One region of the Bacillus sp. FJAT-45066 genome, then DNA from elsewhere that is predicted to be linked to it. Evidence: predicted binding sites of a transcription regulator. Region 1 holds the regulator's gene; each other region holds the start of a gene.
What was found. The regulator Rex, encoded in region 1, represses fermentation and respiration genes when NADH is low (regulators of the CRP and FNR family bind a similar motif). The targets are predictions, from matches to a motif close to TTGTGAAATATTTCACAA.
Positions count from the first base shown of each region.

Region 2: a site for Rex is predicted at 5,339-5,356, ahead of CDZ92_RS09775 (cytochrome ubiquinol oxidase subunit I). Genes of this name have one in related genera too.
Region 3: a site for Rex is predicted at 3,769-3,786, ahead of CDZ92_RS12285 (DoxX family membrane protein). Genes of this name have one in related genera too.
Region 4: a site for Rex is predicted at 2,883-2,900, ahead of ric (iron-sulfur cluster repair di-iron protein). Genes of this name have one in related genera too.

Region 1 covers NZ_NISQ01000001.1:2,839,121-2,847,147, forward strand. The annotation lists gene CDZ92_RS14245 (CPBP family intramembrane glutamic endopeptidase) at 108-845, shown strand; gene CDZ92_RS14250 (YdiK family protein) at 914-1,114, shown strand; gene tatC (twin-arginine translocase subunit TatC) at 1,420-2,181, opposite strand; gene CDZ92_RS14260 (twin-arginine translocase TatA/TatE family subunit) at 2,198-2,371, opposite strand; gene CDZ92_RS14265 (redox-sensing transcriptional repressor Rex) at 2,413-3,051, opposite strand; gene CDZ92_RS14270 (ABC-F family ATP-binding cassette domain-containing protein) at 3,235-5,175, shown strand; gene tsaD (tRNA (adenosine(37)-N6)-threonylcarbamoyltransferase complex transferase subunit TsaD) at 5,561-6,586, opposite strand; gene rimI (ribosomal protein S18-alanine N-acetyltransferase) at 6,583-7,029, opposite strand; gene tsaB (tRNA (adenosine(37)-N6)-threonylcarbamoyltransferase complex dimerization subunit type 1 TsaB) at 7,040-7,732, opposite strand; gene tsaE (tRNA (adenosine(37)-N6)-threonylcarbamoyltransferase complex ATPase subunit type 1 TsaE) at 7,729-8,027, opposite strand, start outside.
Region 2 covers NZ_NISQ01000001.1:1,918,951-1,926,977, forward strand. The annotation lists gene cydC (thiol reductant ABC exporter subunit CydC) at 1-1,038, opposite strand, end outside; gene cydD (thiol reductant ABC exporter subunit CydD) at 1,052-2,746, opposite strand; gene cydS (cytochrome bd oxidase small subunit CydS) at 2,749-2,850, opposite strand; gene CDZ92_RS09770 (cytochrome d ubiquinol oxidase subunit II) at 2,870-3,880, opposite strand; gene CDZ92_RS09775 (cytochrome ubiquinol oxidase subunit I) at 3,877-5,217, opposite strand; gene CDZ92_RS09780 (hypothetical protein) at 5,549-5,935, shown strand; gene CDZ92_RS09785 (homoserine dehydrogenase) at 6,222-7,442, opposite strand; gene metX (homoserine O-acetyltransferase MetX) at 7,587-8,027, opposite strand, start outside.
Region 3 covers NZ_NISQ01000001.1:2,404,519-2,412,545, forward strand. The annotation lists gene CDZ92_RS12260 (amidohydrolase) at 1-1,105, shown strand, start outside; gene CDZ92_RS12265 (GNAT family N-acetyltransferase) at 1,338-1,898, shown strand; gene CDZ92_RS12270 (YfhE family protein) at 2,062-2,190, shown strand; gene CDZ92_RS12280 (YfhD family protein) at 2,759-2,962, shown strand; gene CDZ92_RS12285 (DoxX family membrane protein) at 3,215-3,730, opposite strand; gene CDZ92_RS12290 (gluconokinase) at 4,567-6,075, shown strand; gene CDZ92_RS12295 (MtnX-like HAD-IB family phosphatase) at 6,148-6,798, shown strand; gene CDZ92_RS12300 (iron-containing alcohol dehydrogenase family protein) at 6,795-7,847, shown strand; gene CDZ92_RS12305 (NUDIX hydrolase) at 7,901-8,027, opposite strand, start outside.
Region 4 covers NZ_NISQ01000001.1:3,772,751-3,780,777, forward strand. The annotation lists gene CDZ92_RS18820 (MogA/MoaB family molybdenum cofactor biosynthesis protein) at 1-272, opposite strand, end outside; gene CDZ92_RS18825 (MoeB/ThiF family adenylyltransferase) at 402-1,412, shown strand; gene CDZ92_RS18830 (hemerythrin domain-containing protein) at 1,499-2,029, opposite strand; gene ric (iron-sulfur cluster repair di-iron protein) at 2,047-2,760, opposite strand; gene CDZ92_RS18840 (molybdopterin molybdotransferase MoeA) at 2,962-4,245, shown strand; gene mobB (molybdopterin-guanine dinucleotide biosynthesis protein B) at 4,242-4,754, shown strand; gene CDZ92_RS18850 (molybdenum cofactor biosynthesis protein MoaE) at 4,738-5,202, shown strand; gene moaD (molybdopterin converting factor subunit 1) at 5,199-5,432, shown strand; gene CDZ92_RS18860 (respiratory nitrate reductase subunit gamma) at 6,032-6,490, shown strand; gene CDZ92_RS18865 (YwiC-like family protein) at 6,804-7,517, shown strand; gene CDZ92_RS18870 (Crp/Fnr family transcriptional regulator) at 7,733-8,027, opposite strand, start outside.

The sequences.
Region 1 (8,027 bases):
TTTTTTACATTACAAAGACTACTATATGTACTTACAGACCTTCCTAGTACAGGTCAAATGTATTTATATGGTACAATACGATGGAATCATCACATAAGGAGTAAACTATGACTAAGACTTATTGGAAAGTAATTATCGCATATGTTGTTATGCAGTTTTCTGGAATAATTGGAGTTCCTATTATGTTAAAGCTTGGAGTCGGAGAAGGATTAGAACAGGCTGCGAGGGAGTCTTTATTATTTAGCTATTGGATAACTATTAGTTTCATTGTAGGACTTCTCGTTATTTTATGGATACTTCGTACAGACTTTAGAGAGAAAGACTTTAGAAGTGCACAAGCCAGCTTGTCAAGTACCATTCTTTGGTCCGTATTAGGTTTCTTTATGGCTTTATTTGGACAAGGAATTGCGGCATCCATCCAACAACTAGTTTTCGGGATTGAACCAGGTTCGGAAAATACTCAACAGATTATGAATTTAATCATGTCTTCAGCTGCTATCATTGTTGCTGTTACAGTTGCGGGACCTATATTAGAAGAAATCATTTTCCGGAAAATTATTTTTGGAACTTTATATAAGAAATATAACTTTGCTGTAGGGTTGATTGTAAGTTCTTTATTATTTGCACTGGTGCACCAAGATTATAAACATTTATTAATTTACTTTGTAATGGGTTCTATCTTTGCATTTCTATATGTAAAAACAAATCGTATTCTTGTGCCGATTATAGCCCACGTTGCGATGAATTCGTTTGTTGTACTCGTTCAATACGTTTTTAGAGACCGAATCGAAGAATATATCGAGCAATTGGAACAGATGCAAGGGTTTATTAAGTTTTTTATGTGAGTCTGTTTCTTAGTCATCCATAAAGATGAAACTAACTCATGTAACAGTAATATTGGAGGAACGATTGTATGCGCATTACCCCTATTAAAATAGCTTATTTATATTTGGTTATGGGTTTTCTATTTCTCTACATTGCGATTATGTCAGTAGGAGATACTATTTGGCAATTTCAAACTATCTTATTAATGCTTTTCGCTACATTCAATTTTGGCGTTACCATTCGAGCGTTTATTTTGCACGACAAGGTTAAAAAGATGAAGGAGAAATAAATGGGTTGGGACAAAAGATCGATGAAGTTCATCTTCACTCAAATTTTTATCGGCTTTGAACTTCTTAACCGATGAAGTACATCTTCACTCAAATTTCTATCGACTTTGAACTTCTTAACGCCGCTGAAGTTCATTTTCACTCAAATTTTTATCGACTTTGAACTTCATAAGGTTGATGAGGTTCATCTTGACTAAAAATAGGTCAGGACAAAACCCGGTGAATTTATAGGAAGAGGCCCCAAGAACATTTTTTGTTCTTTGGGGCCTCTTTCTTTTTTGGGCGCTAGTTTTCTCCCAGCGTCTTTTTATTGTTCATTATTCATTTTTTCTAATTCCATCTTCGTTTCTGCTATTTTTGCTTTTCGATAAGCGAAACGGGAAATAACAAGACTGATTTCATATAAGATAAATAACGGTACCGTTACCATTAAGTGCGATAATAATTCTGGTGGCGTGATAAACGCCGCGATCACTAATAGGATAAAGTACGAATACTTTCTAGCTTTTACTAAAAATTGTGGTGTGACAATTCCTAGTCTTGTTAAGAACATAACTACTACGGGCATTTGAAACAAAATACCGAATGGAATCGTTAGTTGAAACAAAAACTGAAAATACTCATTAACCCCTATCACTTGGTTAATATCTAAACGTTCCGCTAATTTGTTCATAAAGTTAAGAACAAACGGAAATAAAATATAATACGAAAATGCTAGTCCACTTAAAAATAAAAGTAAAGAAATAGGTATATAGCTAAGCGTAACTCTTCTTTCTTTTTCATATAAGCCAGGACTAATGAAAGCCCACAGCTGATATAGCGTTACAGGGAAAGTGATAATAAACGCGATTAAAAAGGCAAATTGCATGAAGATCTTTATCGCATCTGTTGGACGAAACGCATGCAACGCAAACAATTGCGCTTCATCAGACTGTTGTAAATACACAATGATAGGTTCCGCTAAGAAGAAGCCGCCAATTGTTGATACAACAAAGAAGCTTGCAATGATGAATAACCTTTTACGCAATTCCCCTATATGGTCATATACCGTCATTTCTCTATCTATCATAAACGTTCATCCTTCATTACTTCTTCTGATCTTCTTTTTTTTCATCGTCATCTGCTAAACCTTTTGTTGCATTTTTAAATTCACGCAACGTGTTTCCTGCAGCTTTTCCAAGTTCAGGTAACTTTTTCGGACCGAAAATTAAAAGAGCGACAAGGCCTATAACTACGATACTTCCCATACCTAATGGCATAAATAGTCACCTCCTCGAAATATACTTATTCTACTACTTTTTTATTCTGATGGATAGTGTTTCAAGAAATATACCAAAGATTGTAATTCAACTGCTAAATCAATATGATGAATTCTAACATGATCAGGCACACTAATTCTAGCTGGAGTAAAGTTTAATATACCCTTAATACCTTTTGATACTAGTCTATCCGCTATTGGCTGTGCAACATGTGCTGGTACTGTTAGAATGGCAACAGTTATATCATCATCTAACTCTTCTTCTAGTTTATCTAAATCATAAACAGGAACGCCACCTATGTCTGTACCTATCTTTGATTTATCGACATCGAAGGCCAATTTAATCTTCGTGTTGTTATTTTTCGTGAAGTTGTAATGTAGGAAAGCAGTTCCTAAATTACCAACACCTATTAATGTAACATACGTCACTTCATCTTGGTCTAGCGTTTTACGGAAAAAAGTTAACAAATATTGAACATTATACCCATATCCCTTTTTCCCTAATGCACCAAAGTAGCTAAAATCTCTGCGTATTGTCGCTGGGTCTACTTTTACCGCTTCACTTAACTCTGTAGATGATACTCGTTGTTTGCCCGAGGAGCTTAAGTTTTGAATGAATCGATAATATAGTGGCAAGCGCTTTGCTGTTGCTTGTGGTATTTTTATTTGTTCGTTATTCATCTTATTCCCCCATTTACTCTATCTATATCATATCTATTATTCTGCTCTTTATTCTGTTTGCATCACATAATAAGTAAACGATTTCTTTTTGTTTTAAACATTTAATTAATTCTTCCTATCTCCATTGTTGAAAGAGATGGGAAAGAAAGATAAACTTAATCTAGACATATTGAGGTGAAACTTATGATTATTTTACAAGTTAATCAGTTAAATAAATATTTTGGTGCTGAACTTATTTTATCTAATATTAAATTAGAAGTACAATCGAGAGACCGAATTGCCCTAGTTGGACGAAATGGTGCTGGTAAATCCACATTATTGAAGATCATTTCAAATCAACTATCATATGATAGTGGTGAAATTATTAAGCCGAAAGATGTTTCGATTGGCTATTTAGCTCAAGACACCGGATTACAATCAGAACGTTCCATTTGGGACGAAATGCTGTCCGTTTTTTCTCATTTTAAACAATATGAAATAACCATGAGAGAACTGGAAGCAAAAATGGCTGACCCTGTCTTTATTAATCAGACAGAAGTTTATGAACGTATTTTAAAAGAATACGATCTGCTGCAAGAAACCTATAAACAACAAGGTGGTTTTCAATATGAGGCAGATATTCGTTCTGTCCTTCATGGATTAAACTTTGCTACCTTTGATTATAACACACCCATCTCAACTTTGAGCGGTGGACAACGAACTCGATTAGCTCTTGGTAAATTACTATTAACTAGGCCTGATTTATTAATACTTGATGAACCGACAAACCATTTAGATATTGAAACGTTGTCATGGTTAGAGTCGTACTTACAAAGTTATCCTGGGGCACTTTTAATTGTGTCTCATGATCGCTATTTTTTAGACAAAGTAGTGTCGGTTGTATATGAAATTGCCCGCAACCAGTCTACGAAGTTTTTAGGTAACTATAGTAGTTATTTGCAAGCGAAAGCTGATCAATATGAGCGTGATTTGAAGATGTACGAGAAACAGCAAGACCAAATAGAGAAATTGCGCGATTTTGTACAGCGAAACCTTGCACGCGCTTCAACGACAAAAAGAGCGCAAAGTAGAAGAAAACAGCTAGATAAAATGCAAGTGTTAGATAGACCAAATGGGGATGAAAAGTCTGCGTCTTTCGCTTTTGAGATAGAAAGACAAAGTGGGAACGATGTATTGAAGGCGAATTCTTTATCCTTTTCCTATGAAAGCCAGCCTGTTTTTGAAAATGTAGATATATCTCTAACTCGTGGCGATAGTGTCGCACTTGTTGGACCAAATGGTGTTGGTAAGTCTACACTATTGAAGATATTAGTGGAGAAATTGAATAAGCAAATTGGAAAAATACAATTTGGTGCCAATGTGACTGTAGGTTATTATGACCAACAACAGGCAGACTTGAAGTCTAATAAACGTGTGTTAGATGAGTTGTGGGATGACTACCCACACATGGCAGAAAAAGATGTCCGTACCGTTCTCGGTAATTTTCTTTTCTCTGGAGAAGATGTGCTAAAACCTGTCTTAAGCTTGAGTGGAGGAGAAAAAGCTAGGCTTGCATTAGCTAAGTTGATGTTACAGCGTTGCAATGTTTTAATATTGGACGAGCCGACAAATCATTTAGATTTAGATAGTAAGGAAATTTTAGAAAATGCTTTAATTGATTATCCAGGTACTATTTTGTTTGTGTCACATGACCGCTACTTTATTAATCGAATCGCTACGAAAGTTATTGAACTTTCGTCTACAGGTGCAATAGAGTTCTTAGGTGATTACGATTATTATGTGGAGAAAAAAGAAGAACAGCTTGAATTAGAGGCGATAGAAAGTCAGATGGATAGTACGATCCAGTCGAAACAGAAGCAATTGAAGTCTGATAGTACTGAGCCGAAAAGTTATGCACAAGAAAAAGAGCAAAAGAAAATAGAACGTCAACGAAAGCGAAGAATTGAAGAGATAGAAACAGAGATAGAACGCTTAGAGGAAAAGGTAGAAGAAAACGAAACACTACTTTGTGACCCAGACGTATACCAAAACCATTTGAAAGTGCAAGAACTGAACATGGAAAATGAAGAAGTTCAAGAAAAGCTTCTACTGTTAATGGAAGAATGGGAAGAGTTACAAGACTAAGTAATCCGGTAATCTACTTGTGCAACTATTTGGAGAAAACCAACTATAAATGTCGAAAAAAGCATGGCGATGAAAATTTCAAAAGCCATGCTCTTTTTTGTGTATAAGTTTGAGTAGTTTTTTGTTAATTCACATATTAACTAACATATCCACAAGCAAGTTACCAATTTTAGTGCGGTTTTACTAGTTATCCATAGGTTTATACACACTATCCACAATAAATTATTATTTTATCCACAAGTTTTATACACAAAGTTTTAATAGTTATCCATAAATACAATAGAGTTATCCACATACAAAACCTTACAAGTGCCAGGCACCACTCGAATTTTGTCGAAATTAAATAGAACCGGATTCATCCGGTTCTTTGTTAGTGTAGTAGGTATTAATTTTTTTCTAAGTCCAATCCTGGATTGGCATTCATATCATAGGAGGACCTTTTTCCAAGTCGATACATGACACTACCTACCGTGGCAATCATCGCTGCATTGTCTGTACATAACGATAAAGGTGGAATAACTAACTCCACACCATCTAATTCACTAAATTTTGCTTCTAATGCTGCACGGAGTCCTTTATTTGCTGCTACTCCACCTGCTAACAATACTTGATTTACTCCATACTCTTTTGTAGCAGCTAATGTTTTCGTTAGTAACACATCTATGACGCTCTGTTGAAAACTTGCTGCTAAGTTTGCCGGCTCAATCATGATTCCTTTTTGGGTAGCATTATGTAGCGTATTTATAACCGCTGACTTTAATCCAGAAAAGCTAAAATCATAACTACCTTCTTCTAGCCACGCTCTCGGTAAGTTGATCGTTGCTTCTCCCTCATGAGCTAATCTATCAACATGAGGGCCACCTGGATATGGCAAACCTAATGTACGCGCGACTTTATCATATGCTTCTCCCACTGCATCATCTCGTGTTTCTCCGATTACTTCAAAAGAACCATGCTCTTTCATATGAACTAACTCCGTGTGCCCACCCGAAACGACTAACGCTAGCAACGGAAATTTTAATTCTGTTATTAACTGATTCGCATAAATGTGACCAGCAATATGATGCACCCCAACTAACGGTTTACTTTGAGCAAACGCTAATGCTTTAGCAGCGTTAACCCCAACTAATAGTGCCCCAACTAGTCCTGGACCTTCTGTTACCGCAATAGCATCAATATCATCCATTGTAAGACCTGATTGTTCCATTACCTCTTCCAATACAATAGTCACTTGTTCGACATGGTGTCTGGATGCAATTTCAGGTACTACTCCACCAAATCGTTTATGACTTTCAATTTGTGATGAAACTACGTTTGCCACAATTTCTTTTCCATTTTTAATAATGGCCGCGGCCGTTTCATCGCAACTCGTTTCAATTCCTAAAATGTATTCTTCTTTTTGTATATTCATAAGTTCACCCACATCACTAATGCATCTTCTTTGTTATCTACATAATATTGTTTGCGTATTCCACCATTTTGAAAGCCGTGCTTTCTATACAAACCTTGTGCTACATGATTCGATACTCTTACTTCCAATGATAAAACATCGGCACCTTTATCTTTTGCGATATCTTTTGCCTTTTTTAATAGTAAATCCCCAAGCTTCTTACCCCGGTAAGAAGGGAGTACTGCGATATTTGTTATTTGAGCATCGCCCATTACATTCCAAATACCACAATAGCCAATAACTTTCTCCCCATCTTTTAAAACAATATAATGAGCATACGGGTTATTTGTTACTTCATAATAAAAGGCCTCTTTTGTCCAAGGAGTAGGAAAGGATGCCACTTCCACTTCATAAACAGCTTCAATGTCTTCTACTGACATTTTTTCTATTACAATTGTTTGCATCTATTATTACCTACCCTTTATTTTCTTCTAACCATTTTGCTTCTGCTTCAGCCAAACGAGTATAATTCGGGACAAAATGGTGTACATTAGTTGGCTCCATTTCCATTCCTATTTTACACAATTCACTTGGCCTACCATTATGTTGAACAAAAGAAGCCAGATGTGCCATCTCACCAAGTTGTCCTCGAATTACTTCTTTAAACTTATCCACATCTTCACCAACAAATAACACTTTTTTATTTAACATTTTTATTTCTTCTAACCAATCTGTTAATAAAATGTTGATATCTTCTCGTTTTGTTACTAACCGATCATTTTCCCATTCGTACAATCCTGTAAAAACTTGACCTCTTCTAGCATCCATAATAGGACAAATTACTCCAGGAAAATAACGTCCATTTGCAGCTAACAATTGTAAACTGGAAACACCAACTAATGGAATGTTTAAACTCCACGCTAACGTTTTTGCGATTGTGACACCTAATCTTACACCAGTATAGGATCCTGGGCCATTAGCCACCACTATTCTATCTAAATCTTTTGGTGTAATACCGCACTCTTTCATAAGCTGTTCTACTGCAGGCATTGCTCTCAAAGAATGATTCTTCTTCAAGTTTGTAATAAGTTCACCTACTACCTTTTCATTATCTACTATTGCAATTCCAAGCACATAAGTAGAAGTGTCTATCGCTAATACTTTCATTGTCTTGTTAACTCCTTACACAATTGTTCATAACGTGTTCCAATAGGTTCTAAAATAATCATTCTTTCACTATCCCCTTGATGGAATATCGAGACTTCCAATCTCTCTTTTGGTAAAAATTCTTCAATAAACTGGGCCCATTCCACAACACAAACGCCATCGCCTGAAAAATAGTCATCAAAACCTAAATCTTCATCACTGTCTTCTAATCGATAAACATCCATATGAAAAAGTGGTAATCTCCCTTGATATTCTTTTATGATCGTAAAGGTTGGACTATTTACATTACGTTTAA
Region 2 (8,027 bases), 920 kb from region 1:
AAATTGTACACTCACATTCTTCCACTCAATAGAAGGTGCACTATTAAAGAAAGAAAGTTTTTCCCCCACAACATCTCCAGTTACTTTAGCTTCACTTATCACGGAATGTAATCGTCCTGCAGCACGTTCACTTTCTTCATAATATATAGGAAAAGTAGCCATCGGAGTCGAATGGTCAAATACCGTTAAACTAATCATGACAATCATTGCTAAAAGGACTCCGTCAAGTTGACTAGTTGCTACCAAGTATCCTCCTAATCCTAATACAGCCCAAAATATAATAAAAGATGTAGCTAAATTAATGGAATGGTTTAGATTGGCTTGGTCATTCGATTTTCTTTGCTCATTTATATAGCCTTTATATTGGTCCGTTAATTTTTCACCTTTAATCTCTATGTTTTGGTGAATCGTTAATTCCCTAAACCCTTGAAACCATTCCGTTACTTCTGTAGAAAACTTCGCTCTCTCTTCTAAAATATGATTACTAATAGTCCGTTGCTTTCTAGCAAATAGGATTGGAATAAGAAAGCCAGTTAACAATAATCCTACAAATAATAAAACTACGACGTGCCAAGAATAAAAGCTAACAAATAACATCGTACTAAAAAACACTAAGACCATTAAGATTGGTGGATAAACTACACGCAAGAAAAAATTTTGTAAGTTTTCTACGTCACCAACTATACGCGCTAATAGGTCTCCACTTCTATATTTTCCTAAAACTGCTGGTGGCAATTTCTCCAATTTTTCATAAAAGAAAACTCTTAAGTCACTTAACATAGTGAATGTTGCACGATGGGAATAGTATCGTTCTGCATATCTACTTGTTGCTCTAACGATGCTTCCTATCTTCACGACAGCAACCATTGCAATTAATACGTATAAAGGAGGCTGAAGCGCTGCTTGGGAGATTAAGTAGCCGTTCGCCGCAAATAGTCCTACCGCAGTTATTCCTGCTAAAAAACCAAAGACAATAGATAAATATATATCCCTTTTCTCTTTAACCATTACCTTTACTACACTACCTAAATCTTTCAAAACACTTCACCTCCTAATAAAGTAACTGATAAGGTTTGGATGAATGAAGTAATTCTTCATGTTTACCTTGACCTTGTATAACTCCTTTTTCTAAAAACAAGACGTGATCTGCCTCAACTATAGTCGGTAATCGATGTGCAACTGCAATAACGATTGCTTTTTGAGCTAACTCCTCTATCGCCTTTTGTAAGATCTTCTCTGTTTTTAAATCAAGTCCTGAAGTTGGCTCATCAAATAAAACAATGGATGGTTTCTTTAAGAACGCACGTGCTAGAGCAATTCTTTGTTTTTCCCCACCAGATAATCCTCTTCCGCCTTCACCAATATATGTTTCAAATCCATTCGGCATGGATTGAATGAAGTTTAATATATTCGCTTTCCTAGCAGCCTCTTCTAATTCTTCTCCTGTTGCTTGCAGACCTAGTGTGATATTTTCGGCTACCGTTCCAGAGAATAGAAATGGAGACTGTGTAATGTAACTTACATTAGCAAACCAATCTTTTTCATTGTAAAGACTTCTATCTACACCATTTAGAAGAACTCTTCCTTCTCGGCAGTCTAGCAACCCAGCTAAACAATGTAGCAAAGTCGTTTTTCCAGAACCACTCTTTCCTACTATTGTTACAAGACCAGTAGTTGGAAGAGTTGCTTGTATATGTTGTAAAGAGAATTTTTCACTTTCGTATGAAAAGGAAACATTATCTAATTCAATAGACATTGGCCCTTTTTCTAACTTTTCTTCTCCCCACCTAACCCGAGTATCTTCTTCTGCTAATGATTCTTCTATTTTATTAGCCGCTCCATTACTACTTCTACCGGCGTGAAACGCACTACCAAGTTCTTTTAATAAATGAAAAAACTCAGGAACTAATAGAAGAATAAAGAATGCAGTGAAGAAATTGATAGAGTTAAAGACCACTAGACGCAAACCAAGTTCTAGTGCTACTAACCCAACACTTAACATCGAGATGAACTCAAGCATTAAGGAAGAAGTAAAGGCAACTTTTAGTATTCCCATTGTAGAATCGCGAAAATGAATGCTACTAGATTGAATAACATCTCGATAGTGCTTTGTTCGCCCATACAGCTTTAAACTCACTAACCCTTGAATTGTATCTAAAAATCTACCTGAAAAAGAAGACAAACTATCTAGTTTTTCTTCTGACTTTTGCTGTGTGGCTTTTCCAATAATTATCATAAATAACGGAATAAATGGGGCTGTAAATAAAATGATGAGTCCTGAATATACATGCTGAGAAAAAACCGCAACTAATATAATGACGGATACAATCGTAGTAATCATTTGTTGCGGTATATATTTACTGAAAAAACCATCCAATTCATCTACAGCATCCAGCATCACACTAACCTTTTTTCCTGATTGACCTTTATAAGAAGTTAAAATTGTCTGATTAGAATATGCTTCTAACAACTTTTTTCGATAAGAAGCTTTTACTAACGCTGCCATCACATTACCGATACGTCCGATAAAGTAAGAAATGACAGCTCTTAAAAGCAGTACGATAAGCAAAGCAATTAACAATGGGGTAACATGCTGAAAGCTAAGCTTATTTAAAAATAGATCATCCACAATGGAAACAATGAAATAACTTTGCGTGATGATAACTATTCCTAAAACAACGGCAAGGCCAAATAGACTATAATAGAGTCCCTTCTGTGCACGGGCCAAGCTTTGTAATCTTTTCATTTCTATTCCTCAATCTTCGTGCTTTTCGTAGCGACAAAAAAGGAAAGAGCCATCGCGAGCACGACAATAAGAAGTGGTGCATAAAACAGTAAAAAGTTATGCATAGTGCTTCTCCTCCTTAATTTAACCTTTTTTAATATAAGGTTTGTTCATAATAAATAGTTTAAATACGAGATACAAAGAAGGAATTAATAACATAAGCCCTAAAATAAAGACGACTATTAGCGCCATCGCCATCGTTTCGTTTGTAAAACTATCATAGATTGTTAAATACGGATATAGTAAATATGGGTAGCGAGAAGCCCCATACGCATAAAATGCAAACGCAAACTGCAATACGACGAAAATAAACGACCTTCCGTAGTACGCTTTTTTCAATAACCATAAACTTGCGACAAAACATACAAACGATAAGGCAAATACCCACCATAAAGAAAGCAAGCCTTCAAAGTGTGAATAGTTATGCCATCTCATCTCAATGATAATTCCTAATGCCGTGATAATGGTAGGGAAACTCCATATCCATGTGTATTTTCTAAATAGTTTAAGTGCTCCTTCGTCTTCTGCAACGGAAGAATAGTAAGCTAGGAAACTTGCAGAAATAAACAAGACGCTTACTAAACTTAGTAAAATAATAGACCAGGCAAACGGACTTGTGAACAGTGCGACGTAATCTAGTTCAATCCCACCCCAGCTTGTTTCGCGGATAAATCCACCTTGTGAAACAATTAAAGCAGTTGTTAAAGATGCCGGAATAAGAACCCCAGTCACACCATACATAAGGGTGTATCCTTTATGTCCCTTCGTACCATACGTGCCAAATGCATAATAGCTACCTCTTAACGCTAAAAGTATGATAGAAATACTAATCGGTATTAATAAAACTGTACCGAAGTAATAAGCAGTTTTTGGGAAAAATCCGATCATCCCCACAAAAAAGAACACGAGAAAAACATTCGTAATCTCCCAAACTGGTGATAAGTAACGCTGAATAACAGAGTTAACGAGATGATTTTTTTTCGTTACAATTGTCGATGCATTAAAGAAGCCTGCTCCAAAATCAATTGATGCAACGATAACGTAACCGAAAAGAAAGAGCCATAAAACGGAAATACCTAGAATCTCAATTGTCATACGGCTACACTCCTTTTCTCACGTACTTTTTCTAACTCTAATTCCACTGGATTTTTTCTAAACATACGTGTTAATACAACTGCTGTACCTACCAACAAAATAAAGTACAATAGGGCAAAGGCAATAAACATTACCCAAACATATGGGGAGTCTGTTGCTCCTTCTGCCGTTGTCATAAAGCCTCTCATAATCCACGGTTGACGACCTACTTCTGTAAACCACCAACCAGCTTGAATTGCTAACATGGACAATGGACCTGATGCGACTAACATAATACGAAATACTTTCGACTTTATCAGGTTCCAATTACGTTTAAGACCTACTACATATAAAAGGGAAAGAAGCGTTAACCCAATTCCTATCGATACCATCAAATCAAACAAATAATGGATAACGTATGGTGGATGATATTCTTCAGGGATATCATTTAACCCGATAACTTCCCCAGTAAAGTTGTTGTGTACTAGGAAGCTTAATGCATAAGGGATTTTAATCGCATATTTTACTTCATTTGTTTCTGTTAATATCCCAAAAAGAACAAGCGGTGCCTCTCCATCTGTTTCAAAATGCCATTCTGCAGCTGCTAATTTTTCAGGTTGATATTCTGCTAGAAACTTTCCAGACAAATCTCCAATTAAAGCTGTCGCAATACAAAAGATTAATCCCACTTTCATCGTAAGAGAAAGACCTTTTCTGTGGTACTCATGTTTATTCCCACGTAACAGGTGGAACGCTGCGATAGAAGCAAGGACAAATGCGGATGTCATATACGCAGACGTTAAGACGTGCGCTACCTTTGTTGGCATTGCTGGATTAAACATCGCCACTAATGGTTGTATATTCGTTAACTCACCATTAGCAAGTACAAATCCTTGCGGAGTGTTCATAAATGCATTTACAGATGTAATAAACAGAGCTGACATTGCTGCCCCTAAAACAACAGGAGCTAATAAGAAAAAGTGATACTTCGGGTTTTTAAATCTGTTCCATGTGTATAAATAAATTCCTAAGAAAATAGCTTCAAAGAAAAATGCAAAAGTCTCCATAAATAATGGTAGAGCAACTAATTGACCGGCAAATTCCATAAAACGTGGCCATAATAGCGCTAGTTGTAATGCTATAGCAGTACCAGTTACAACCCCTACCGCTACAGTTATGACATATCCACGCGCCCATCGTTTTGCCATCAATAAATAATGTTCATCATCTCTTTTTAAACCGAGCCAATGTGCAATCATGATCAAAATCGGCACACCTACTCCAACTGTTGCAAACAACACGTGTACCGAGAGGGTTAACATTGTTAAATACCGGCTAAATTCAACTGATGATTCCATTCAATCCACCTCAATACTTTCTCATTTAGTCATATGAAAATACTATATGTACAGTGTATAACTTATTCGCTTGTGAAAATCATCACATTTAAAACAATTCTGTTACAAAAAAGTGAAGGTTTTGTGAATAAATGCACAAAGGTGCTATTTCTCATGGAATTTTTAGAAAAAAGTAATCTTTCTGCAACAAATTCATGGTTGAAACGTCTTAATACATATACCTTAATAAACACATAAAAAAACCAACTTAATTTACTAAGTCTCTAAGGAAAAGAATCAGAAGTTGTGTCATATACTTATGCTATAGAGAAGATATAATGGAGGTCAGTTTATGCGTAGATGGGCAAGACGTTTATTGTTGTTACTTTTCTTTGTTCCATTAGTAGCATGTCAACAACAAGTTTGTTTGATTTCTCCAGAAACAGATGTAACATTGATTGAGATTGTAAAATGGGACACTATGGAACATGTTGCGTATTTGGATGATCTTGCCTTAATTAGAAAGCTTATCAGAGAACTGGATAGTGCAGAAACACTATCTATTGCTACTCGGAACATCGCTGCACCAGAATATAAGTTATTATTTTTTCAACAAGAAACTAAATTGTATGAACTTGGTTACTATTTAGAAGTGATGAATATTGGGTTATCTGGAAGGTATTTGGATTACAATAGCGAGGGACTTTATGGAGTTACGATACGCTTAAATCTTCATTAAAAAGGAAAAGAGCAATCCCGCTACCGTCATCAGTACGGTTGGCACTAGGGATTGCTCTTACCTCATCTTGGGTCAGATGGTCGTATTACTATTGTTGCCAAGGGAATGTGTAAATATACGAGGAAAAATGGTTGGTAGTGAATTTATTGAGCTGATTTCTTTACGTTATCAGGAAATTTTTTGAAATATCCGTGAAATCTTTGAGATATCTTGATAAAACGTAATATATCCTCAAATTCCTTTATTTATTTGGAAAGATTGAAATATATTAGGTTTTACTGCAGTTTCACCCTACAATACTATTAAACGTTCCACCACTAAATAATTTAATTTTGTCATATCCTTTCACATCAGCCTTATAATAAACAACTTCTTGATTCCCAAAAGCCAACTTTATTTCATCTTCATTCCCTTCTATTAATAGAGCATTAGGATGAACATAATTTACAAAATTAAGAACATTTTTCGGCTTCTTATTGAAAAAAACAAGCCAACTAAAACGCTCTTCTATAAAATTAGTCTCTTCTATTAAAGACGTATTTATTGTTTGAAACTTCCCGTTATTAATATTCGCTATATCTTCCACAACCGCACTTGCTGTAGGGTACATTCCAGCTCCCGGTCCTTGAAATTGTACTTTCCCTGTTACATCTGATTCTATTGATACTATATTTTGTACACCTTCTGTCGCATAAAAAGGGTGCGATTCTGATACTAAGATGGGTTCTACGAGAAGTGTAACTTCACTGTTTTCTTGGAACAAAGTTACAACATGTTTAAATCGCAAGTTTAATGAAGTTGCAATATCTATTTGAGTCGAGGTGATAGAAGAAATTCCTTTTCTAACAACCGTTGTAGGATTCTTATGAAAGACTAGCTGACTTAATATTTTTCCTTTATAAAAAGCATCATAGCCTTCCACATCATTTGTTGGATCTGCTTCTGCATATCCTTTTTCTTGCGCTAACCTCAAAGCTTCCTCAAAAGATATTTTATCCTTTCTCATCTTTGTCAAAATATAATTGGTTGTGCCATTTAATATACCCTCAATCCGTTCAACCTTGTTTACTTGATATAGTTGACGTAGGACACCAATGACAGGAACTCCCCCAGCAACAGTTGCTTCAAATCCAACGGAAACATTTTTACTTGTCGCAAGTCTTACTAACTCTTCTCCGAAATGCGAAAACATTTCTTTGTTTGCAGTAACAAGATGGCAGCCTTTTTCAATAGCTCTTTTGCAATACGAAAAAGCAGGTTCTGTTCCTACGATTGCATCTACTACAATATGAAGGTCATCGATTTGTTCTATCTCACTAAAATTGTCAGTTAGCAGGATTTCTGAAGAAGGACAAACATGCTTATTTAAATGTTTTACTAATATTGCAACCACTTTAACTGGTTTCCCATAAATTTGATGCAACCTTACCTGATGTGTCTCGATTGTGTTATACACACCTTTTCCAACTGTTCCAAATCCGAGTAACGCCACGTTTATTGTGGACAATGTAACACTTCCTTTCCTATTGGCTGTGTAATAGACCGCTGTTGATTGCCGTGCAAGTCTTCGCTTTCCGCGGGCGGGCCGAAAGTCTCCGTCTTGCACGGCAACCAACAGCTAAAAAGTAGAAAATTGTAATAAAATTCATCACTAAGCTTTATAGCATCTTTCTATCACAAATTCTTTAATTTTCTCAGCCCATTTTTCGAATTCAACTAAGAATCCATCGTGTCCAAAGGTAGTCTGTACTAAGGTGTATTGACCTTTTTCAACCTCATTTACAGCCTCTTCTATCACAGAACTTGTATACAGTAAGTCGTTTGTAAAGGCAACGAAGCATACTTCCGATTTGATTTCTTTTAGTGCATTTTTCCAGCCATTTCTTCCTTCTCCAATATCAAACTCGTTCATCACTTCAAGTAATCTTAAGTAACTGTTTGCGTCAAACCTACTCGTAAACTTTTTCCCTTGGTAGGACAAATAAGAATCTACTTGGAATTGAGTATTTTCTTTCTTCTCTCGTCTAAATCGCTCATTAAAGAGAACATCCGAACGGTAAGTAACAAGACCAACCATTCTTGCAATCTCTAA
Region 3 (8,027 bases), 430 kb from region 1:
TGCAACAGTATATCCGGTTACCTCAGAGCCGATCCGTTGTGGGGATGTACTTATAAAAAATGGGAAAATAGATAAAATTGCACCTTCTATTACAAACAATGGTGACTGGCCTGAAATAGATTGTAATGGAAAATATTTATTTCCAGGTTTTATAGATGTTCACACACATCTAGGATTGTATGACGAAGGTACTGGGTGGGCTGGTAATGACGCCAATGAAACAATTGAACCTCTCACTCCTCATATAAGAGCAATTGACGGAGTGCATCCTTTGGATCAAGGATTTCAAGATGCACTTATGTACGGGGTTACAACAGTACACATTATGCCTGGTAGTGCAAACGTAATTGGCGGTACTACTTCTGTCATAAAAACCGCAGGAGTCAATATTACAGCCATGTGTGTAAAAGAAACGGCTGGCTTAAAAATAGCTCTTGGTGAAAATCCAAAGCGAATGCATAGCCAAGGGAATAAAGACTCAATCACTCGAATGGGAATTATGGGGATGTTACGCGAGGCTTTTTATGAGGCTAAATATTGTGATAGCATAGACAGTTTGCGTGTTAGACCTATTATCCAAGCTTTAAAAAGAGAAATCCCAGTTAGAATACATGCTCATCGTGCCGATGACATTTTATCTGCTATTCGATTTGGGGATGAGTTTGATTTAGACATTCGAATTGAACATTGTACAGAAGGTCATTTAATTGCCAGTCATTTAAAAAATCGAAACTTAAAAGTTGCTGTCGGCCCGACAATGACTCGTAAGTCTAAAATTGAGTTGAAAAATAAAAGTTGGAAAACATATCAAGCCTTAACAGACCATGGTGTCGAGGTTTCGATCACAACAGACCATCCATATACTCCTATTCAATATTTAAATGTGTGTGCTGCCATAGCTGTTCGAGAAGGTCTAAATGCTCAAAAAGCACTAGAAGGAATAACGATTACCGCAGCCCGAAATCTACAAGTGGAGAATAGAGTTGGGAGTATCGAAACAGGTAAAGATGCCGACTTAGTTCTATGGTCACATCACCCGTTCGATTTCCTTGCAAAGCCTTTGTGGACAATGGTTGAAGGTGAAATAATTTACCAGAAATTTTGACAAAAAAAGTTGTTTCTTTTTTAGAAAAAATGAAGTATGATAACAAAAGCAAATCATAAATATCACAAAATCATAACTGACACTTTGTATTTAAGCGTTAGGGAAGGCAAATGGTGCGCCACCAGTTAAGCTGGTTCTAGTGGGTTCGATTCCCACCCCGAAATTTTTTGCAAGCTAAAAAATTTCGAGGGTGGGCTACGTAACACTTCTGCCCTCAATTGGAGGGATAGACATGCTTAAAAAACGTGATCTTCAGGAGACTCATACTCTTTTTGAACTCATGGTGCATCCTGAAGTCTTCCCTTTTGTGCGTCAAAAAGCATACTCATACGAGGAATTTCTATTTGTCACAAAACAGACGATGGAAGCAGAAGAGCGTGGAGAGATTATCTCTCGAACTATCCTCGATGAGTGGGGCACTCCAATTGGAACCATAAACTTATTTGATGTGCAAGATGGGGCTGGATTTTTAGGTACATGGCTAGGTAAGCCATACCATGGAAATGGATATAATCAAATTGCGAAAACACAATTTTTCGATGAATTATTTTATGAATTAGATATTCAATCTATCTTCATGCGGATTCGTAAAGTAAATGTACGTTCGACTAAAGCTGCAGAAAAGTTACCTTACGTTATGTTAGCGAATGAGTCAAGAAAATCATTACTAGACGAAATTAACGCAGGTGAAGATATTTACAATCTCTATGAAATTTCTAAAGATTTATATACTTTACACAGACTTCGTGTCCAAGAGCCTGTGGAAGAGCATCATCAGTTAAAAGAAGCATAATTTTCACGTGTCAGTGATGGGTATAGAGAAAAGCAATAGTTTGTGGCGAATTGGCCATGCTATTGCTTTTTTGTTTTTTATAAGTATAGATGTTGGAAAAATGGAAAAAATTAATAATGGTTTGTTAGTTATTGCAAACAACCATACATAAGGAGGGTTTCCGATGTCTGATAAGAAGAAAAGAGATAAAACGAAGCGTACTTTAAGTAGTGCACAAGAGGTTTCTTATTCTAGAGATTTTAAAATGGCGGACCAAGCTGGTGGATACACTCCAAAACAAGCAAGGCACTGATTTGATTTGATATAGTGTTTTTGCTGACCCTCGACATTTGTTGTTGAGGGTTATTTCAATTTGTAGTTATATTTTTTTCCTGTATGGAGACATTGTTTTATCGATTTATTGACCTATTCTTTCTGAAGTGATATCAGTCCTGGGGAGACTTCCCATGAACGTTTTCCCTCTTTCCAGTAATCATATCAGTCTTGGAGACTTCCCATGGACGTTTTCCCTCTTTTCAGTAACCATATCGGTCTTGGGGAGACTTCCCATGAACGTTTTCCCTCTTTTCAGTAACCATATCGGTCTTGGGGAGACTTCCCATGAACGTTTTCCCTCTTTTCAGTAACCATATCGGTCTTGGGGAGACTTCCCATGGACGTTTTCCCTCTTTTCAGTAACCATATCGGTCTTGGGAAGACTTCCCATGAACGTTTTCCCTCTTTCCAGTAACCATATCGGTCTTGAGGGGCTTTTACTTCGTTCTTTAACGAAAAATATTCCATCTTAAATATCTTACATTTTGGTTATGTTAACAAGTGAGGGTTTCCTCATTAACATTAACCATTGGGAGGTTTTACGAATGGGCAGATCTAATCACGGTCATAAGAAACGCGATAAAAATAAACAATCGTTACCTCAAGTTCCAGATTCCTTGAAAAAGACTAACCATCAAGACGTTGAGTTTGCAGATAGTAATCATGCAGATGGCGAAATTTTAGAAGCTCAAGCTCGTGCCTCTGCAGCAGGAATACACCGCAACAGCAAAAAGGATAATTTTAAATAAAAGAACAAAAGCGCAAGGCGCATGCTTATCGACGTAAAAACTGGACTGCTCCTGAGTAAGATATAGAAAACACAATTTGTGACACAAGGAACAAATCGATGTTGACTTATCGACCGGAGGAGCAGGAAGTTTTTTAGTCGATGGCGCCTGGAGCTAGATGTAACCTACCCAAAGTTCAAAGTTATAAATAAAATACTATAGTTTCCTAAGCAACGAAAAAAGGTCACCCAGTTTCAGGTGACCTTTACAATTTTAGTGAGCTGTAGTTGGACGATTGCTTACATTCATATGCTTGTTGTTGTTTTTTTCTGCTTTTTTATTGTTCCAGAATTTGATAGCATATCTGTCTACACCGTAATAGTAAGCTGCTCCACCAGCGAATAATAGAATCATCGCTACTGTGTAAAGCATTGGGTTAGTGCTTAACGTACCAGCTAGTAAGAAGTTTAAGTTCATAAACGCTGCTGCAATTAATGCTGGAATTGTTGCTGCTCCTAAGATTAAGCCAATACCTACTAATACTTCACCCCAAGGAATTAAGATGTTGAATAATCCAACGTTAGGGATTGCGAAAGTCTCTAGGAAAGTTGCGTACCAACCATGTACAGTTGGGTTTTCTCCACCTGCTTTTGCTAGTGCTCCATTTAAATAACCACTTGCATCGAAGTTACTAATTTTAGGTAATCCAACTTTTAACCATTGTACACCTAACCATATTCTTAACACAGTCCATAAAACCGCTACTTTAGGTCCTTTTAAAAAGTTCATCATTTTTAGTTCCCCCTTATATAGGATAATATTATAGTTTGTGAATTTTTTCACAAATTAGTGTAAAAAAATTTAATTGTTTTCATTTTACTTACAAGAGTGATCAAACTACTCTGTGAAGTTTTTCACATGTATTATTTAAAAAAATATGTGGATGAGTGATAGTATGATAGCTTCACTTTTACTTTAGCCGGCTTTTGATCAATTAGAAAGTTTGTGAAGTTTTTCACTTACTTTCTATCTTTAGTATACAACTAGTTTAATGTATTTACAATAGGCGTCACAAGCTGTACATAAATTATGTTTCTTGTTTGATTAACTTAACTTCCTACCTTTTTTTGTTGTTAAACGTTGAGTTGTTAACATACGTTATCCTCACTCCTGTGGATAATGTGCATAAACACTATGAAGCGTTGTCAGACAACAGGTTCAAAAAACCTAGTTTTGTGAATAAATACCTGTTAATAAATTTTGTCTCGGTTGTGGATAATGTTAATAAGTCTGTGTATAATTGAAATACCAACTATTATACTGTTAATAAACTAGTGGATAAATTGAGAAAAGCATAGAATAATATTATATCGAAAGAACAGTTAATTACCACACCTTTTTTCCTAAAAAATCTCTGTCTTGAGAAGACAGAACCTTTGTACCATACTTTATCACCCGCATTCATTGCTGCTTTATATGTTTGTTTATCCACAACCATTTTATGCTCGGAAATAACTTGAGCTATATTTTAGAAAAAATTTGCTCATTTGTACTACGGCTTATATTATTAAGGAACAAAGAGATATATGAAAACAATTTCTTATTTTGAGAAAACGGTGGAGTGAATGATGAAACAGTATATTGTTAGCATCGATATCGGCACTACGAGTGCTAAAGCAGTTATTTTTTCTGAACAAGGTGACGTTTTAAGTGAGTTTGAAAGCTTCTATTCTATCTATCATCCGAAGCAGAATTGGGCGGAACAAAACCCAGAAGAGATTGAGCGAGCAGCTAGAATTGCTATATCTACTGCTATTTTGCAAAAAGGAATTAAACCGGAGGAAGTTATTGCTCTGAGCTTCTCAACCGCTATGCATTCATTAATCTGTATGGAAAAAGATCAAGCAATATCACCGATGATTATTTGGGCAGATGGACGAAGCTACTCGCAAGCAGAGATTATGAAAAGCTCGTACGGTAAAGAAATTTATAGGAAAACTGGGACTCCTATTCATCCGATGTCTCCTTTTCTAAAACTTATTTGGATGAAAGAAAACCGGTATGAACCATACTTGAGGGCATCTATGTTTGTGTCCATAAAAGAATACATTTTGTATAAATGGACTGGAGAATGGGTTGTTGATTATTCTATCGCCTCCGCTTCCGGACTTATGAATTTACATACACTTGATTGGGATGAACAAACTTTAGAAATAGCAGGGGTTCAAAATAGCCAGCTTTCTAAAATTGTTCCATGCACCGAAAGTATTGGACCGTTGAAGCGTGAAGTTGCTAATGACTTATTTTTAAGTGAGTATGTTCCCGTTATTATTGGGTCAAGTGACGGAGTTTTAGCTAACATTGGAGTTGGGGCAATAAAAAATGGAGAAACGGCACTAACAATTGGAACTAGCGGAGCTATAAGACGCTTTTCTAGTGACAACAACGTGGATATAGACCAACGTACTTTTACATATCGATTTTCAAAGGAAGCATGTATTATTGGTGGGGCTTCGAACAATGGAGCTGTTTTGTTACAATGGCTTGCGACGCAATTTTCCAATTTGACAAAAAAAGAATCTATCTCCATTTCCGATTTAGAAAAAATTGCTTTCACTTCGCCACCTGGAGCAAATGGATTATTTTTTATGCCTTATTTATCGGGGGAACGTGCACCTAAATGGAATGCAAAAGCAAAAGGCGGATGGATTGGCCTTACTTTAGCACATTCAAGTGCAGATATGGTTCGCTCCGTCATGGAAAGTGTTATTTATAATATGTATGAAATTCATGATTCGCTAGAAGGACAGGCTGGAGAAACAAATAAATTATTAGTAAGTGGTGGGTTTGCTCGTTCTGAATTATGGTTACAAATGACAGCTGATATTTTTCAAAAACAAGTACATGTCCCGTCAACACACCAATCTTCCGCATGGGGTGCTGCCTGGCTTGCTTTATATAGTCTTGGAAAAGTAAATTCAATTGAAGAAATAAAAAATTATATTCCAATCACCCAAACAATAGAACCGGTCATGCTAAATGCTGAACTATACGAAGAAAAATTCGCTATCTTTAAAGAGGTTTATCGATTGAATAAGCCATTATTCAAAGACATAGATATATTACAGCAATAACTATGTATCATGATTTAGTACTAAGCTGAGTAAGTTAATGAATGGTCATACACTCACGAGGAGGAACTCATGTTGAAGAAATGGGCGTTTGTATCAGACTTTGATGGAACTATTTCTAAAAAGGATTTTTATCAACTTGTTATGGAAAAGTACTTTCCTGAAGGGCAAAAACTTTTTAAGCAATGGAAGGACGGATTTATAAAAGATATTGAATTTTTAGCTAAAGTATTTTCGTCCATCAACCAAGACGAAGAGCAGATAATAGAAGAAATCTTGTCCATTGAAATAGACGAATATGTACCAACATTCATTCGAGAAGTTCAACGACATGGCGGTAATTTTTACGTATTAAGTGCAGGGACTGACTATTACATTAAGCACATTTTAAGGAAGCATGATGTAGAGAATGTCGTTATTTTTTCAAATGAAGGTGAATTTCGTGAAAAGAATGTTTTTATGAACATTGATCAAAACGATTGGAAGTATTCGGAGCGTTATGGCATTGATAAATCAAAAGTTATTCAAAAACTAAAAGGAAAATATGAAACGGTTCATTTCATTGGGGATAGCGAGCCTGATTCTCACCCGGCAGCATTTGCTGATTTAACATTTGCAATTGGACCTCTTCAAAGATTGCTAAAGGAAAAAGGAATTTCTTTCGTTCCTGTTCAGGATTTTTCTGAAGTGGCTTCGTTTCTTCAAAAAGAGGGGTTTTTAGAATGACCCATTCCCCCTCAAGTATATCCATCCCGACTATTTTAGAGATTCGTCCAGGAATTATTAAAAACTTAGAACCTATTTGGAAGAAATTCGACTTTAAGGATATTGTTTTCCTTGTGGATGACTATACATATGAGACTTTTTCTTCCTTAATATCCACTTCTATGAAAGAAACAGAAATTGATATTAAAAATTTTTCCGGCCATTATGATATAAATGACTTAATTTCCATTGCTTTTAAGCTCAGAAATTTTGACGTTGTTGTCGCAATGGGTGGAGGAGCTGTTGTCGATTACGGAAAATACATCGCATGGAGCAGAAAATTACCTTTTATCAGCATACCAACTTCTGCATCGAATGATGGTTTTGCAAGCAGCAACTGCTCGTTAATGGTAAATGGTAAAAAGACCACCGTTCCAGCAAAAGTACCTTTTGGAATCATAGTAGATTTGTCCATAATAGAGCAGGCTCCTGAAAAGTTTATTTTATCTGGTATCGGAGATTTAATGTCTAATATGACAGCACTAGTTGATTGGGAGTTTGAAGAGAAGAATGGTGTTGGTTCTGTTAATGCCTTCGCCGCCATGTTAAGCAAAAAAGCACTGAACAGCTTTGTTCGGACACCGTTGACAGATATAAGACACCCAATTTTTTTGAAAGAATTAGTTAGTTCCATGACAATGGGGGGAATTGCTACTGATATTAGTGGAAATAGTAATCCGATTAGTGGGTCTGAACATTTGATTTCACACGCACTTGACAAGATATCTCCTCAACCGAATATGCACGGTATCCAAGTTGGAGTAGCAACCTATATAATGGCCAATATTCAAGGACATCGACAAGAGCGAGTTAGAAAAGTTTTGGAGAGAACAGGTTTTTTTGAATATGCGAAAACACTTAATCTAGTTAAAGAGGAATTTATAGAAGCTATTCATCTAGCTCCTGACATTAAACCTACTCGTTATACGTACTTACATGAAAAGAAATATCGAGATAATGCAATACATTTTATACAAGATGACTTCCTTTTACAAGGTATATTAAAATAAAATAAGTCTACTTCTCTTTATTGTGGAAGTAGACTTTAATGTATTTAGCACCCTTACTTAATTAAGTAATCTTTAATAGATTTTAAAACAAAGTGATAATACGCTGTTTCATGTGGGACAAAACTTGATTTGGTTACTTGTTGGTGAATAGGGACTCTCCCATTTTTTATAGTTTTGAAC
Region 4 (8,027 bases), 930 kb from region 1:
ACTGCTTCATATGTTACATCTCTTGGTGTGAAGCCAGTGCCACCTGTAATAATAATGGCTTGTACTTCTGAAGAAGCCCCACACCAAGTCTTCAAAGCATCCACAATTAAATCAAACTCATCTTTTACAATTTTGTAATCGGCTATACGATGATTATGACTTTTAACGATTTCCATAATCGTTTGGCCACTTTTGTCTGTATCTGCCGTTCTTGTATCACTAACTGTTAAAACAGCAAATTGAACGTTTGTAAACTTATTATTTGGAATCACTGAAATCACCTCAAAAATTTTAGATCTTATTATAAAGTTACCAAACTGTGAGACTTCCATCTGTGATGTTCGTCACAGATTGAGATTGTGTATCGTGATGTAATAAAGGTAAGTCAGGGGGAATTATGAATGAGATATTCTCGGCAACAATTATTTAAGTCAATTGGAGAAACAGGCCAACAGAAATTGCAACAAAAGCATGTACTTATTGTAGGAGCTGGTGCGCTTGGTAGTGCTGCGGCGGAAATGTTAGTGCGTGCAGGTGTTGGGGAAATTTCGATTGTAGATAGGGATTACGTAGACTGGAGCAACTTACAGCGCCAACAACTTTACAAAGAACAAGATGCAAAACAGCAAACACCGAAAGTAATTGCTGCTAAAAATAGATTAAAAGAAGTGAATTCTGAGGTAGAAGTTCGTGAATATATAATGGATGTACAGGCTTCCACTTTAGAAGAGTTAGTAAGTGGAATAGATTTAATAATAGATGGAACGGACAACTTTGATACGAGGCTAGTTATTAACGATATTGCACAAAAACACTCTATCCCTTGGATTTACGGTTCTTGTGTTAGTAGTTTTGGCATGACATATACGATACTACCTGGAAAAACACCATGCCTACACTGTTTGCTAAAAGTAATACCGTCTAGCGGCATGACATGTGATAGTGTTGGTATCATCAGCCCTGCAGTACAGATTGTTGCTGCATATCAAGTGGCAGAAGCGCTTAAGGTGCTGGTGGAAGACTTGGAAGCTGTAAGAAAAGGCTTATTCACATTTGATGTATGGAAAAATCAACATTATACCATGGGCGTTCAACAAGCAAAAAGCAAACACTGTCCTTCATGCGGGAAAGATAGATCCTACCCTTATTTGTCCTATGAATACGAAACAAAAACAGAAGCACTATGTGGGAGAAACACCGTACAAATTCGCCCAGCAAAAAAAGAGAAAGTCGACTTAAATGAGCTTGCTACTAAACTTTCAACACATGGTAAAGTAAATACAAATCCTTACTTAGTCTCGCTACACTTACCAAACTATCGATTAGTTTTCTTCCTAGATGGAAGAGTCTTTGTGCACGGAACGAACTCCATCGTAGAGGCAAAAAAACTATACTATCAATTTTTAGGATAAAAAAAGAGGCTGGTGATAAGATGTCGCCAGCCTTTTCATAGGAGAATAAAAATGAGAAATAGTAGTCACAAGTTTCCAAAAAACATTTACTTCACTTTCAATAATAGTTCAGTTTTTTCATCAACTGTTAAATATTGCTCCGCCATCGGAAACAATACCATTTCTTCCTTCATAAAATGCGCAGTTAAAATCTCGTATGCTTCCTTAACATGAGTGACAAGTTTCTGAAACTTCTCCTCCGTAATAGTTTCAGCAATAAAATCAGTACCCTCTAAAAAGCTAACTATGTTTCGTTTCGCTTCATCGTGTTCATATTCCATTACAACGAGCGGGCCAGAATCTTTTCCAATGTACTTATGCATCATCGGAAAAAGAATACCTTCCTCTTTTTCGGAATGCACTTTTAAACTATCAAAAAATAACTGTACTTCTTTACGCAGTGTTAATAACGCATCTGCATAATCGCCTTCCATTGATTCTTCTAAAAACTGACTGGCCATGCTATTCACATTTGCCTTTGCTTCATTGAGTGGAGTGTGTTCCGCCTTTAAAATTCCAAGCGCTTCACACAGTGGAACATTTTGTGCGCTTTGTTGAAATAAGCCACATTGATTCATGATATTTCACTCCTCTATTAAATTGCCCAACGATCACGTGCTTTCGGGAACAATACGTTATTTTCTAAATGAACATGATTGAATAGGTCATCTTCAATGGCAGCTAAGCGGCGATACACTAATTGATAAGTACCACAAGCTCCTTCAGGTGGTTGGAAATCATTTGTAATTTCACGTAGACGTTTCATTATATCGCCTGCTGCATCGTGCTCGTCCTCTAACTCTTTAATTTTACTAGCAAGCTCTTCTGTTGCTTGTAAAACTTCCGTGCGTTCTGCCTCCATAATAGCTGGGAAAATAACCGTTTCTTCTTTTATCGTATGTTGCTCTAATTCTTTCTTTAATTCATAGAACAGCGAGTGAATTTCTGCTAAGTGTGGTTGGTGATGCCCATGTACTCTTAACACTTTTGTTACATAAGGACTAAGTGCTGGTAGTTCTTCTTGTAAAAATTGATGATGTTTTTGAATGATGATATCAATAATTTCTTCAAAAGATGCCAATTGCCAATCTGCACCGATTTCGTTTCGACGCTGAGCATCTTCGTATAGTGTATTTATATCATTAATGACTTCCTCTGAATCTAAGTTACGTTCGTTTATTGCTTCAATGAGTGGTCTGTTCCCACCGCAACAAAAATCTATTCTGACTGACTTGAAGTAGTCACCAGCTTTCGGAAACTTCGCGACAATTTCACCTACATTAGATTGTTCATGAAATACATTTGCCATTACTTTCGCCTCCAATTTCTTTTTCTATTACACTTTTATCCTATCCTTAATTTTGAACTTGGAGTGTGACGTGCATCACACAATTAAGGCTGATTTTGATGCAAATGTCACATTTTTGTGAAGTGTGACGTATATCACATTTCGGATTCATGGACTTTGATACCTTTAACATAACGATTTTTTATATAGGGAGTGAATGAAATGCCGGTAGAAAGAAGAACACCAATACAAGTAGGGGAAGCAGTAAAAAGAATCATGCCATTTTCACCAAAAGGTAAAGTTGAATCTGTTGATTTAGTAGAGTCTTATGGTCGGTATTTAGCAGCACCATTAAAGGCAACCCACGATGTACCACCTTTTCCAAAATCACCGTATGATGGCTTTGCAATACGAGCGGAAGATTCTATTGAAGCTTCCGGACAAAATGCAGTTGAATTTGAAATAGTAGATGAAATAGGGGCGGGCTATGTTTCTTCCAAGCAAATTGGTAAATTACAAGCAGTGAGGATCATGACCGGAGCACAAATGCCAGCCTTTACAAACGCTGTTGTTATGTTAGAGCTAACGAAAGAATATGAGCAAGACGGAAAAAAGTACATGAGCATTAAAAGACCTTTTAAACAAGGAGACAATGTTTCTTTTCAAGGTGAAGATGCGAAAAAAGGTACAGCTTTAGTAGAAAAAGGAACACCTATTAATCCTGGTGTACAAGCGCTCTTAGCGACATTCGGTTACGGAAAAGTCCAAGTAGCCAAAAAGCCAGTCATTGGTGTGTATGCAACAGGTACAGAATTGTTAGATGTTGAGGAACCGTTAGTACCTGGAAAAATTAGAAACAGTAACTCCTATATGGTTCAAGGACAAATAAAGCGAAGCGGTGCAATTGCGAAATATTTTGGAAAACTAGAAGACGACTTTGACACGTGTTTTGAGGCGGTTAAAAATGCATTGTCACAAGTAGATATGCTTATTACAACAGGCGGCGTTTCTGTAGGAGATTATGACTACTTGCCAGCCATTTACGAAAAATTAGGTGCTAATGTGCTTTTCAATAAAGTAGCAATGCGACCTGGAAGTGTCACAACTGTTGCAAAATGGAATGGAAAACTATTGTTCGGACTATCTGGTAATCCTTCCGCTTGTTTTGTTGGATACGAATTGTTTGTAAGGCCGGTTGTCAGAAGGATGTTATTTTCTGATATGCCACATTTACAAGCTGTAGAGGCAGAACTTGGCGAAGATTTCCCAAAACCAAATCCATTCTCAAGATTTGTAAGAGGAACACTATTTTTTGAGGGTGGGAGAGTAGTAGTTCGACCTAGCGGTTTAGATAAATCGAATGTCGTTACATCTCTTTCTGGAGCAAATGTTCTAATTGTTTTACCTGGAGGAACACGAGGTTTTCAAACAGGAATGGCAGTAAAAGCATTATTACTAGAAGACGAAACTGGTAGCGTGTGGCCGTGGGGAGAGGAAGCTGAATGAAAGTTATTCAAATTGTAGGCTTTCAAAATAGCGGAAAAACAACGCTAGTGGAAAACGTAATACGTCGTTTAACGTGTAAGGGATTAGAAGTTGCAACAATCAAACATCATGGTCACGGCGGAGCGCCTGATTATGGACCGCGCAGAGATTCATTGAAACATATGGAAGCAGGTTCGACGATTTCGACGGTGGAGGGATCTGGTGGAATTCAACTTGTTTCCAATAGTCGTGGATGGAACTTGGAGAGAATTTTATCTTTTTACAAATTTCTTGGTACGGAGACAGTTATAGTTGAAGGGTATAAGCGAGAAAAATACCCGAAAATAGTTATTTTAAGAAGTAAGCAAGACTTACATTTGTTAAAAGAATTATCGGACATAATTGCCGTTGTTGTATGGGGAGACTTAGAAATAAAGGAAGAAATACCAGTTTTCCATATTACGGATACAGAAAAGTTATTAGAATGGATTGGGAAGGAAGTGGATCTAAGTAATGGGAAAAATGTTTGAAATAGTATCAGCACCAATAAGTGTAGAGCAGTTGGTGAAAAAAGTAGAGCGTCGTGAAGCAGGAGCCATTACAACCTTTATTGGCACAGTACGCGAATTCACAAAAGGAAAACGAACGCTTTATTTAAAATACGAAGCTTATGTTCCTATGGCAGAGAAAAAGTTAGCCGAAATTGGAGATGAAATAAATGAAAAGTGGGTAGATGCAAAAGTGGCCATTGCGCACAGAATTGGTCGCCTAGACATCACGGATATTGCCGTTGTTATCGCAGTATCCACACCTCATCGTAAAGATGCCTATGAAGCAAACGAATATGCAATTGAGCGTATTAAGCAGATCGTGCCAATTTGGAAAAAAGAACATTGGGAAGATGGCGAAATGTGGATTGGTGACCAATTGGAAAAGACCGCTTATCCTAATGGAGCACCGGAGGGAATCGAGAAATGATTACTATTTTATTATTTTCCTTTTTACAAGAAGCTTATGGAAAAGAGAAGTTAGTCATAGACATGGAGGAAATGACTGTTTCTCAACTAAAAGAGTTGTTAAGTAAAGAATATGGACTACCGAACATGAACCAAGTAATGATCGCCGTAAACGAAGAGTTTGCATCAGATAATATGGTCGTTCGTGCAGGAGATATAGTCGCATGCATCCCACCTGTGAGTGGAGGGTAAGTAAGGAATAGAAGCTACTACTGTACTTTTAAGGTTCAGTAGTTTTTTTAGTTAAGATGGATTGAAACACAAAGTTGGAAGATTGAAACAGAAACGCTTTAGATTGAAACACAAAATTATTAATTGAAACACAAGCATAGTTAAATTATGTCCACAAGGAAAATTGAAACACAAATGCAGTAAATTGAAACAGAAACTAATCAGATTGAAACACAAAACAAAAGAATTGAAACACAAGTTAAAACGAAACATTCAACTTATAACAAAAACATCTTCATTATTAAAATGTTTTTTTATTTTGATAGTTGCTTTTATGTTTATTGTTTCAATTTGTTTACTTTTCAGCTGTTGAATTCCACGCATATCGGAGACTCCCACGGGAGAAGCGGGGAGCGGGAGACCCCGCAAGAGCGGAGCGATGAGGAGGCTCCCGGCCCGCCCGCGGAAAGCGAAGATATGCGTGGAATTCAACAGCGGTATTAAAAAGTATAAAAAAATTCACTTTCTCGCCATAAAGTGATTAATATCACAGTTAGCATCTGACCCATCTCTTATAATAAAAGTAACTTAAAAGAAAAAGGGTGAAACAAGTGAATATAATGGATATCATCCTGTGGGTTATTACTCCCTACACATTCGTTGCAATAGGGATTATGGCGTTTATTTGGAAACATGATTATCGACTACAAGAAGAGTCTGAAGCTCAAAACGTTAAAATAGAAAAGAAATCCATCCTACTATTAAAAATTTGCTCACTAGGTTATGTATTAACTGGTGCATCTATTGTTTTATTGTTCAAAGTTTACTCGGTTCACACGTTTTTATTCAGTTGGATCATCGGGCTTGTTACTTTAAATCCAAACATGAACCAAATTGCACAACAACCGGCCATCCTGGCAATTCACGTATTTTTTGCAATTGCAATGTTCGTTCTTTTTATGAAAAATATTAATTTTTTTTACAAAACAATCATCGCTTTCAAAACGAGAGAATACAAATGGAATGCACAATTACCGTCCATTAACCAACAAAAACTAGAAGAAAAGATGAGCAGATAATCTGGCTCATTTTTTTTGCCTTTTTAGATGATAAACTAAACACCGCTGTTGATTGGAGAGCAAATCTTCGCTTTCCGCGGGCGGGCCGGGAGCCTCCTCATCGCATTCGCGACTGCGGGGTCTCCCGCTCCCCGCTTCTCCCGCAGGAGTCTCCGACTTGCGCTCCAATCAACAGCTAGAAATGAATTTTATATTAGCGTCAATTTTATTACATCTTCCCCTTTAAACTAATTTGAAGGAATGTGACGAACATCACAAACAACCTAATCGTGAAAGTTTATAATAAAGGTAGTAAAACAAAGAGGTGATAGAGATGAAACCATTAATGCCAAAGCAGCACGGAGCATGGGCAATGTTGATTATTCCGTTTTTATTAGGGGTTATAGCTGGAAAGCCTAGTATATATCATATTCCACTTTTTCTTGGATGGTTTTTCTTATATTTAGCTACCAATCCGTTACTCATGTTAGTAAAAAAGAAGAAAGTTCAACTTTATCTAAAATGGACCATTATTTATGCTATTCCATCCATCCTATTTTTACTTATAACGCTTATCAAAAATCCAACTTTATTTTATTTTGGATTAAGCATGATTCCATTTTTCTTTATTAATGCTTATTTTGCAAAAATAAAAAATGAGAGAGCCATTTGGAACGATTTTAGTGCCATTATCGTTTTTTGTATTGGAGGGCTAGCAAGTTACTTCCTTGGTACGAACACACTTGATGAAACAGCTTGGCTGCTATTCACATTAAGCTTACTATTTTTTGTGGGAAGTACTTTTTACGTGAAAACAATGATCCGAGAGAAGAACAGCTCAACATATAAGTACTTATCATGGGGTTATCACATTGCAGTAATAATTGGACTACCAATACTCGGATACGCAGCTTTTATTTTTGCATTCTTACCAAGCTTAGTAAGAGCTATTTATTTTCACGGTAAAAATGTAAGTGTCATGAAAGTCGGCATTTATGAGATTGTTAACTCTGTCCTCTTTTTTATAGGAGTCATTATATTTATATAAAGCTATGCTAAAGGTTGAGATGATTCTAGATACCTATCTAGCAGTTGATTTCCGTGCAAGTCGGAGACTCCTGCGGGAGTAGCGGGGGCCGGGAGACCCCACAGGCGAAGCCGAGGAGGCTCCATCCACCCCGCGGAAAGCTAAGGCTTGCACGGAAATCAACAGCGGTGTTACATAGCAAAAATAAAAAGAGCAGAATTATTTCCTTTCTGCTCTTAGTCAATACTACAAAGTTCCACAGGGCAACCTTCGCAGTTGATTTCTAGTTTTAAAAAGTCTAAATCATGGATGGTAATTTTACCTTTATCGATAGATAAAATATTGTTTTTCTTTAAATCGCTTAGCATTCTGTTTACAACTTCACGAGAGGTGCCACAATAGTTAGCGAGCTCTTGGTTTGTTAATGGAGTATTTATTAGTATGCCGTTCTCTTTCAATATGCCGAAACTGTTTGTCATGCGTATCAACGTGGAGTATAGGGCGCCTTTTTTTCCGTTCAATACTAAGTCG